DNA from 2 places in the Micromonospora sp. NPDC050276 genome. Region 2 is predicted to be linked to the other one. Evidence: riboswitches for the same ligand, from Rfam matches in the RefSeq annotation. Region 2 holds a riboswitch; the other holds the start of a gene.
The links. Region 2 has a riboswitch for cyclic di-AMP ahead of ACIBF8_RS13335 (coiled-coil domain-containing protein). Riboswitches for the same ligand answer to the same signal wherever they lie in the genome.
Positions count from the first base shown of each region.

Region 1: linked by a shared signal. The riboswitch ahead of ACIBF8_RS04395 (C39 family peptidase) and the one ahead of ACIBF8_RS13335 (coiled-coil domain-containing protein) in region 2 are both predicted to bind cyclic di-AMP.

Region 1 covers NZ_JBITJA010000002.1:253,548-256,901, reverse strand. Annotated here, with positions in the region: gene ACIBF8_RS04400 (alpha/beta fold hydrolase) at 1-512, opposite strand, end outside; gene ACIBF8_RS04395 (C39 family peptidase) at 683-1,531, opposite strand; cyclic di-AMP (ydaO/yuaA leader) riboswitch at 1,767-1,908, opposite strand; gene ACIBF8_RS04390 (hypothetical protein) at 2,193-2,963, opposite strand; gene ACIBF8_RS04385 (hypothetical protein) at 3,096-3,354, opposite strand, start outside.
Region 2 covers NZ_JBITJA010000005.1:413,180-416,533, reverse strand. Annotated here, with positions in the region: gene ACIBF8_RS13345 (SRPBCC family protein) at 1-175, shown strand, start outside; gene ACIBF8_RS13340 (hypothetical protein) at 353-868, opposite strand; gene ACIBF8_RS13335 (coiled-coil domain-containing protein) at 1,030-2,094, opposite strand; cyclic di-AMP (ydaO/yuaA leader) riboswitch at 2,100-2,231, opposite strand; gene ACIBF8_RS13330 (cation diffusion facilitator family transporter) at 2,365-3,282, opposite strand.

The sequences.
Region 1 (3,354 bases), on a different contig from region 2:
CGGCCGTCGACCTGGCGCAGCCCGGCGTCCACGACCGGGTGGTCCGGCGGAACCAGGCCGGCGAGTCCGGAGACGCGCAAATAGCGGCGAGCCGCCTCGGTGCGGCTGGCGAACCAGCTCACCGGGCGGGCGGCGACCTCGGCGGCGCGGGTCAGCTCCGCGGGCGACCAGATCGCCTTGATGCCCAACCCGACCACCGCGTCCACCGGGGCTCCGGCGTCGCGGGCGGCCAACGCCAGGCCGACCACGCCACCCAGTGAGTGCCCGAGCACGACGAGCCGGTCGTCGGGGGCGAGGGCCTGCGCGATCCGCTGGGCGAAACCCGCGAAGGAGTACGACGGCAGCGGTGGCGCCCAGCCGTGGCCGGCGAGGTCCGGTGCCAGCCACCGCCCGGGCCAGTGCTGCTCAAGGTGCGGCGCCCAGGGCAACCACACGTCACCGGTCGCCCCCATGCCGTGCAGCAGCAACAGGACCGGCCTACGGCCGCCGTGACCACCCGAATTCTCCACCACGGCCGCAGTCTCCCACGGTTCACGGCCTGGTACGAGAGCCGTCATCCGCGCCACCGCCGAGACCTGGAGATCCACTGTAGAGTTCGCGCCCGGACTCGGCGGCGAAGACACCGCGGGCGCCGGCTCCTTGTGGGAGACGGCGCCCGCGGCGGTCAGCGTGCCTGGCTGGGTCAGGCGGAGTAGCCCCGGCTGGTGATCCAGTTGGCCAGGTCGATGGTGGTGATCCAGTACGACGGGTCGGCCGGGTTCGCCGAGTCGGCGATCCGCACGGTGCGACCGTTGTCCTTGTAGCCCACCACGGCGATGTAGTGCCCGCCGCCGTAGGAGTGCCAGCCGCCGTCGGTGTCGGTGGCGTCCCCGACGACGTTGGCCACCACGCCCCGGCCGTCGGTGATGGCCTTCACGACGTCGGCCTGGAGCTGGTCCATCTGCGCCGGGCTGGGCGCGCCGGGGAACATCCGGGTGCGGTACGGGGAGCCCTTCACCTCGGCGTTGAGCACCCGGGTGGTGTCCGCGGCCGAGTTGGTGCCCATCTCGGTGGTGCCGAGTTCGGCGCCGAGCTCCTCCTGGGTGCGGTCGATGCCGGCGGCGCTGAGCGCGTTGCGGGTGGCCGCCGGGCCGCAGTTGTAGTAGGTGTTCTGCGCCTCGTAGTCGTAGTCGAGCACCTTCGTCGCCGGCGGCTTCGGCCGCTCCGCCTTGCGGGTGAGGTCCGGGTTGCTGCTGGCCTTGGCGGCGGGCGAGGCGGCGCTGGTGGCCGGGGCGGCCGTGGTCGGCGCGGCGCTGGCCGAGGGGGACGCGTCCCGAACCTCGCCGCGGGAGGCGGCGACGTCGCTGCGCATCTCGGCGACCGTGGTCACGGTGCGCTGGCCGGCCGGGGCGTCATCGGCCGTGGTGAGCAGGGCGCCGGTGGTCGTGGCGATCGCGAGGGCCGCGGCGGAGGCGGCAACGATCTGATACGGGCGCTCGGTGGCGAGGCGGCGGAGCTGACGCTGCAGGGTGTGCTTCACGGGGTCCTCCACGGATCGGGGGGGAGAGCGGCACACCGGGGCCGGACCGGTATCCGGGCAGGCGCCAGCGCGCGGACCGTTGGTCCGCGGATGGTGAACCGCTCAGGGGAACGCCCGGCGCGGCCGGGCGGGAAAGGCGATGACCCGGGGGGTCAGCTCACCGTCACTGGACGAATGAGCGGGTGCACCGCCACGCCGTGGAGGCGAGGGAACAACCGAGGGGTGGAAAGGTGCTGCACGAGGGGTTGACTCCTTCCAACACCGCCTACCGGGTTAGCTGACGGATTCGGGCGGGAAGATCGCCCTACCGCGGGCCGTGGCTCGCGGATTCACCCCAGACTTACTGATGGGTCCCCGGCTCGTTGATCACGATTAAGCGGGTCGACGCGGCGTCGCCTCTTGCGATCGGTTACCGCATCGGACGGCACGACACTACTGGCGTCCGTGCGCCCTGCCAAGCCAGGTTCACCTGCGTAAACCCGAATTGGCGCGACAATTTCTGCGCGTTTTGCCGATGATGTGACTCGATGGGACAACCGGTTACGGTGACGCCTGCGGGCGACAACCGGACAGGCCGCAGAGAACGCGGCCACAATCACGGGAACAATGACGCCGCTCGCGCCGGACGTCCGATTTCACCAAGTCGTGACCGGCCTCACATCACGGATCGGGCTCAACCCACCCGGGCCGGGCGCCACCGTGCCACGACGGCGGGACGCAACGCCCCGGCCACCTTCCGGCCAGTGGGCACCGGGGTCGGGCGCAGCCGGGCTGCCGCCGCGTACGCCTCCTCGGCGAGGGTGCGCCGCGACTCGGCGGCCAGCTCCGCGTCGCGCCAGGCGGCCCGCTCACGGCTCGCGGCCACCTGGTAGTCGGCCAGCCGCGCGTCCCGGATCACCCGGCTGATCAACACCTCCTGCTGCACCGGGTGGAGGCGGGGATCCCAGCCGTGCCGGTGTCCGAACACGTCGCCAAGCTGTGCCATGGTCAGGTCACCCCGCCAGTACGCGGCCATCGCCGCGCGGTGCAGATAGCGCTCCCGGGCGGCGTACTCGGCGGGGGTGTGCGGGGTCTGCGGGGTGGGCAGCGCCCCGGCACCCGCGAAGCGACGCGCGGCGGCGTCCGCCTCGTCGTACCCGATCCAGGCCCGCTCCACCTGCTCCTGAGCGGTCAGCCAGGCGGCGCGTCGCCGCCGGGCGGTGGTGGCCGCGCCGGCCGCGGCGACGGCCACCTCCTCGGCGTAGCGGCGCAGGTCCACGGCCTCGGCAGCGGCCACCTCCCGAGCGGTGGGCGCGGTCGGGAGCGGGTCGTCCGTGCACCGGTCTCGGTCGGGGCGGGCCACCAGCACGGTGAGCAGGCCCAGGGTCAGCAGGATCAGGGTGGACCAGATGGCGGCGGCCTGCGGCACCTCGGTCACGAACTGGTAGAAGACGACGGTCTCCATGGTCGGCACCTCGAAAGGAGAGCAGTGCGATGGGAGCCGCACCGGCCAGCGGGCCACGGTGGGCCACGGGTCGGCGGGGTGCGGAGTGGGTGGGTCGACAGCGTGCGGCGACGGGACGATCGTCCCGGTGGCTCAGCGCCCGGGTGGGGCCCGAGGCGCCGGACGGCTCGCGGCGTCGCCGAGGGGCAGCCGGTCAGACTCGGTCGCACCGAGCGGCAGCGCCCCGGCCACGATGGTGCCCTGGTCGGCGAGGTGCGCCGCCGACGCGTCGACCGACGGTGCCGGAGCGGACCGCTCGGCGGACCGCTGTGGGATGACCGGGGCCGACCGGGCCGCACCTCGCACCTCGATCTGCCGGCAGGACGCCGCCACCGACCCGGCGGCGACGAGG
Region 2 (3,354 bases):
CCACACCCGACTGCGCGCCGATCCGGACGGCCTGGTTCGCGTCGACGTCGAGATCACCCTGACCGCGCCGACCCCGCTGTTCCGGTACGCGTTCCGCCAGGCCCAGGCCGCCCACCTCGCGTTGGCAACCCGGCTGGGCGCGGCCCTCGACCGAGCCGGCAACCCCCCACCCTGACCCACCCCACCCCCACCCCCACCCCCGCGCCCCCGCGCCCCCGCGCCCACCGCGCCGATCTTGCGGTTTCGGTTGCCTATATCAGTGGGATGCCCCTTTTTGTCGGGACAGTAAGTGCAAGATCGCGGAGCAGTGGGGGGCGGGGCGGGGCGGGGCGGGGCAAGATCGCGGGGTGGGTTAGGCAACTGTCGCGGAGTTCGCGCCGCTGCGGCTTGGGCGGGTGGGTTGGGCAGCGCGCCGTCGGCCCCACGGCTTGTACGTGGACAGCACCGTCGCGATGATCATCAGGCTGGTCGACACGGCCGGCGCGATCACCAGGTCGGCGCGGTCCCGAGTGGGCAGGGCGGCACCCATCGCCGCGGCGTGGCGCAGGTTCGGGGCGAGCAGGAACAGCACCAGCCCGACCATCACCGTGGTGAGCACGAGCTTGACCAGCACCCAGCGGTGGCGCAGCAGGCCCCACGGGGTGAGCAGCGAACTGGCCACACCGATCAGCCAGACCAGGACGCTCAGCGGCGCGAACAGCACCGTACCGACCAGCGCCGTGACCGGATAGACCGTTGCCGGGTCGGCCCCGCGCTGCACGGCGATGCCGAGGGTGAGCAGCACCAGGTCGGTGCCGAGCCAGCCCAGCGAGGTGACCAGGTGCAGGGTGAGCAGCGCTTTGCGGGCGGTGGGTCGGATCCGAGGCATACCGCGATGCTGCCCGGCGACCTCGGCCGGGTCGTCCGACGGCCGACGACATCCGGGGTACGCCCGGCGACGTAGCCGGGTCGCGCGTTCATGATCGAGACGACGTCACTGCTGTCGGGGTATCCCGTCGCGCGGATACCCCGACACCAGTGCTGGTGGCTCTAGTAGACCGACAGGTGCACGTGGTTCGTGTGGTCGGTGGACGGGGTGCCGTTGGCCCCGCTGTACGACTTCCAGCCACTGCTGGGCAGCCAGATCTGTTTGAACCAGATCACGTAGAGCACGGCGAGCCGGTCCGCGTTGCGGATGAAGTACGCCGCCAGGTTGTTGCCGTAGGTCTTGTCGCCGCCGGTGGCGACCCCGCCGAAGCCGTTCTTCTGCGCCGCGAAGTCGCAGGCCCGGCCCTTCGGGTGTTCACCGGAGCCGCCGGGGCGGTGGCAGGAGACGTACCGGGTGAAGCCGGCGACCTTGGCCTGGTTGAGCGCGTGCAGGGTACGCGGGGTGATGCAGCCGTTGGCCGGCGTGGGGTCGTTGACGCTGCACGACTCGGACGGCCAGGAGCCGTCGGAGTTGCGCGGCGCGGCCGTCGCGTTGGCGGCGGAGGTGCCCCGGTTGGAGCCGCTGTCGGTGGTGGTCTGCGGCTTGGGTGCGGTGGCCACGGTCAGGGCCCGTTCGGCCTGCTCCTTGCGCTTGGCCATCACCGCGACCTGCTTGCGCTGTTCGTTGATCTCGCCGTCCAGGGCGGCCCGGGTGCGGTTGGCCTGGTCCTTGCTGCTCAACAGGTCGCGCAGCACCCGGTCCTCGTTGGCGGCGACCGCGTCCAGCGCGGCTGCCCGGTCCATGAAGCCTTCCGGAGTGTTGCTGTTGAGCAGCGCCGACATCGTGCCGAGTCGACCGGTGCGGTACGCCACTTCGGCGATCTCGCCGACCTTGCCGTTGCGCTGATCGAGCTCGACCTCGATGGCCTTGAGCCGGGTGGTGAGCTGCTGCTGCCGTTGCACGGAGGTATCCAGGGCGCGCTTCGCGTCCAGGTAGCCCTTGCTGGCCGCCTCGAGTTGGGCGCGCAACGCCGGGGTGCCGCCCTCTTCGTCGGAGTCGGGTGCGGCGGCCCGCAGGCCGGTCGGGGGAGCGGCCGAGGCGGTGCCGGCCGGGAGCGCGACGCTGAGGGTGAACATCGCGACGATCAGGGCCGCCAGTCTGGCGGCGGGGGGTCGTGCTGGTGCCACTGCGCATGTCCTTCCGTCAGCCGCCGACCGGGTTAGCTGACGGGTTCGGGACGGAAGATCCCTACCGCTGACGCGGATGCACCCCAGGAACGTGGTTCCCCGGTTCGCCCAATCGAGCGATTAGGCGGCGACCGCCACCGGCGCCGGGAGGGCGCCGCCTGGTGGTGGCCGGGACCGAGCTTACCGGTGCCACTGGGGCGGCTGCAGCGAATGTGACGGACGGTGCGTGCGTCATCACCGAAAATGGCGATGGGAGCTGAGGAAGTTCCGTCACCACTCGATAGAGCCGCATGCCCCGGTGCCGGCGCCGGGCTCGATCTGCAACGTCGCGTGCTCGATGCGGAAGTCGTCGTGTAGAGCCGTACGCGCCGCGGTGAGCACCGCGCCGACCTCCGCGCCGGGTGCCATGGTCAGGTGGGCGGAGGCCACCTCCATGCCTGAGGTGAGCGTCCAGACGTGCAGGTCGTGCACCTCGACGACACCGGGAACCGCAGCCAGGCGGTCGTGTACGGCGGTCACCTGGAGGTGCTCCGGGGCGGCCTGCACCAGGATGCGGATGGCGGCGCGGGCCAGCCGCCAGGTGCGCGGCAGGATGAACACGCCGATGGCGACCGCGACCAGAGGATCGGCCCACCACCAGTCGGTGACGGCGATGAGCAGCGCCGCGCCGATGACGCCGAGCGAGCCGAGCAGGTCGCCGAGCACCTCCAGGTAGGCGCCCTGGAGGTTGATGCTCTCCCGGGCCCCGGCGCGCAGCAGGGCGAAGGCGGCGATGTTCGCGAGCAGGCCGAGGACGGCCACCACGAGCATCGGGCCGGCGATGACCTGGTGCGGGTCGCCGAAACGGCGGATCGCCTCGATCACCACGTAGATCGCGACGCCGGAGAGCAGGACGGCGTTGGCCAGCGCGGCGAGCACCTCGAGCCGGTAGAGCCCGAAGGTGCGCTGCGGGTCGCCGCTGGCCCGCCGGGTCGCCGTGATCGCGGCGAGCGCCATCCCGATGCCGAGCACGTCGGTGAACATGTGCCCGGCGTCGGAGAGCAGGGCGAGCGAGCCGGTGTGCAGGGCGACCACCGCCTCGACCACCATGAGGGTGGCGAGCAATCCGAACGCCGCCCAGAGTCGACCCCGGTGTTGCTGTGCGGCATTGGCGACGGACCCATGGTGGTGGTCATGACCTGCGCCCACGTGAATCACCTTCCGCCGCCGGTCGGGACCCGATCAAATGTATGCTCACATCGCTATGTGTGCAAGTGTACG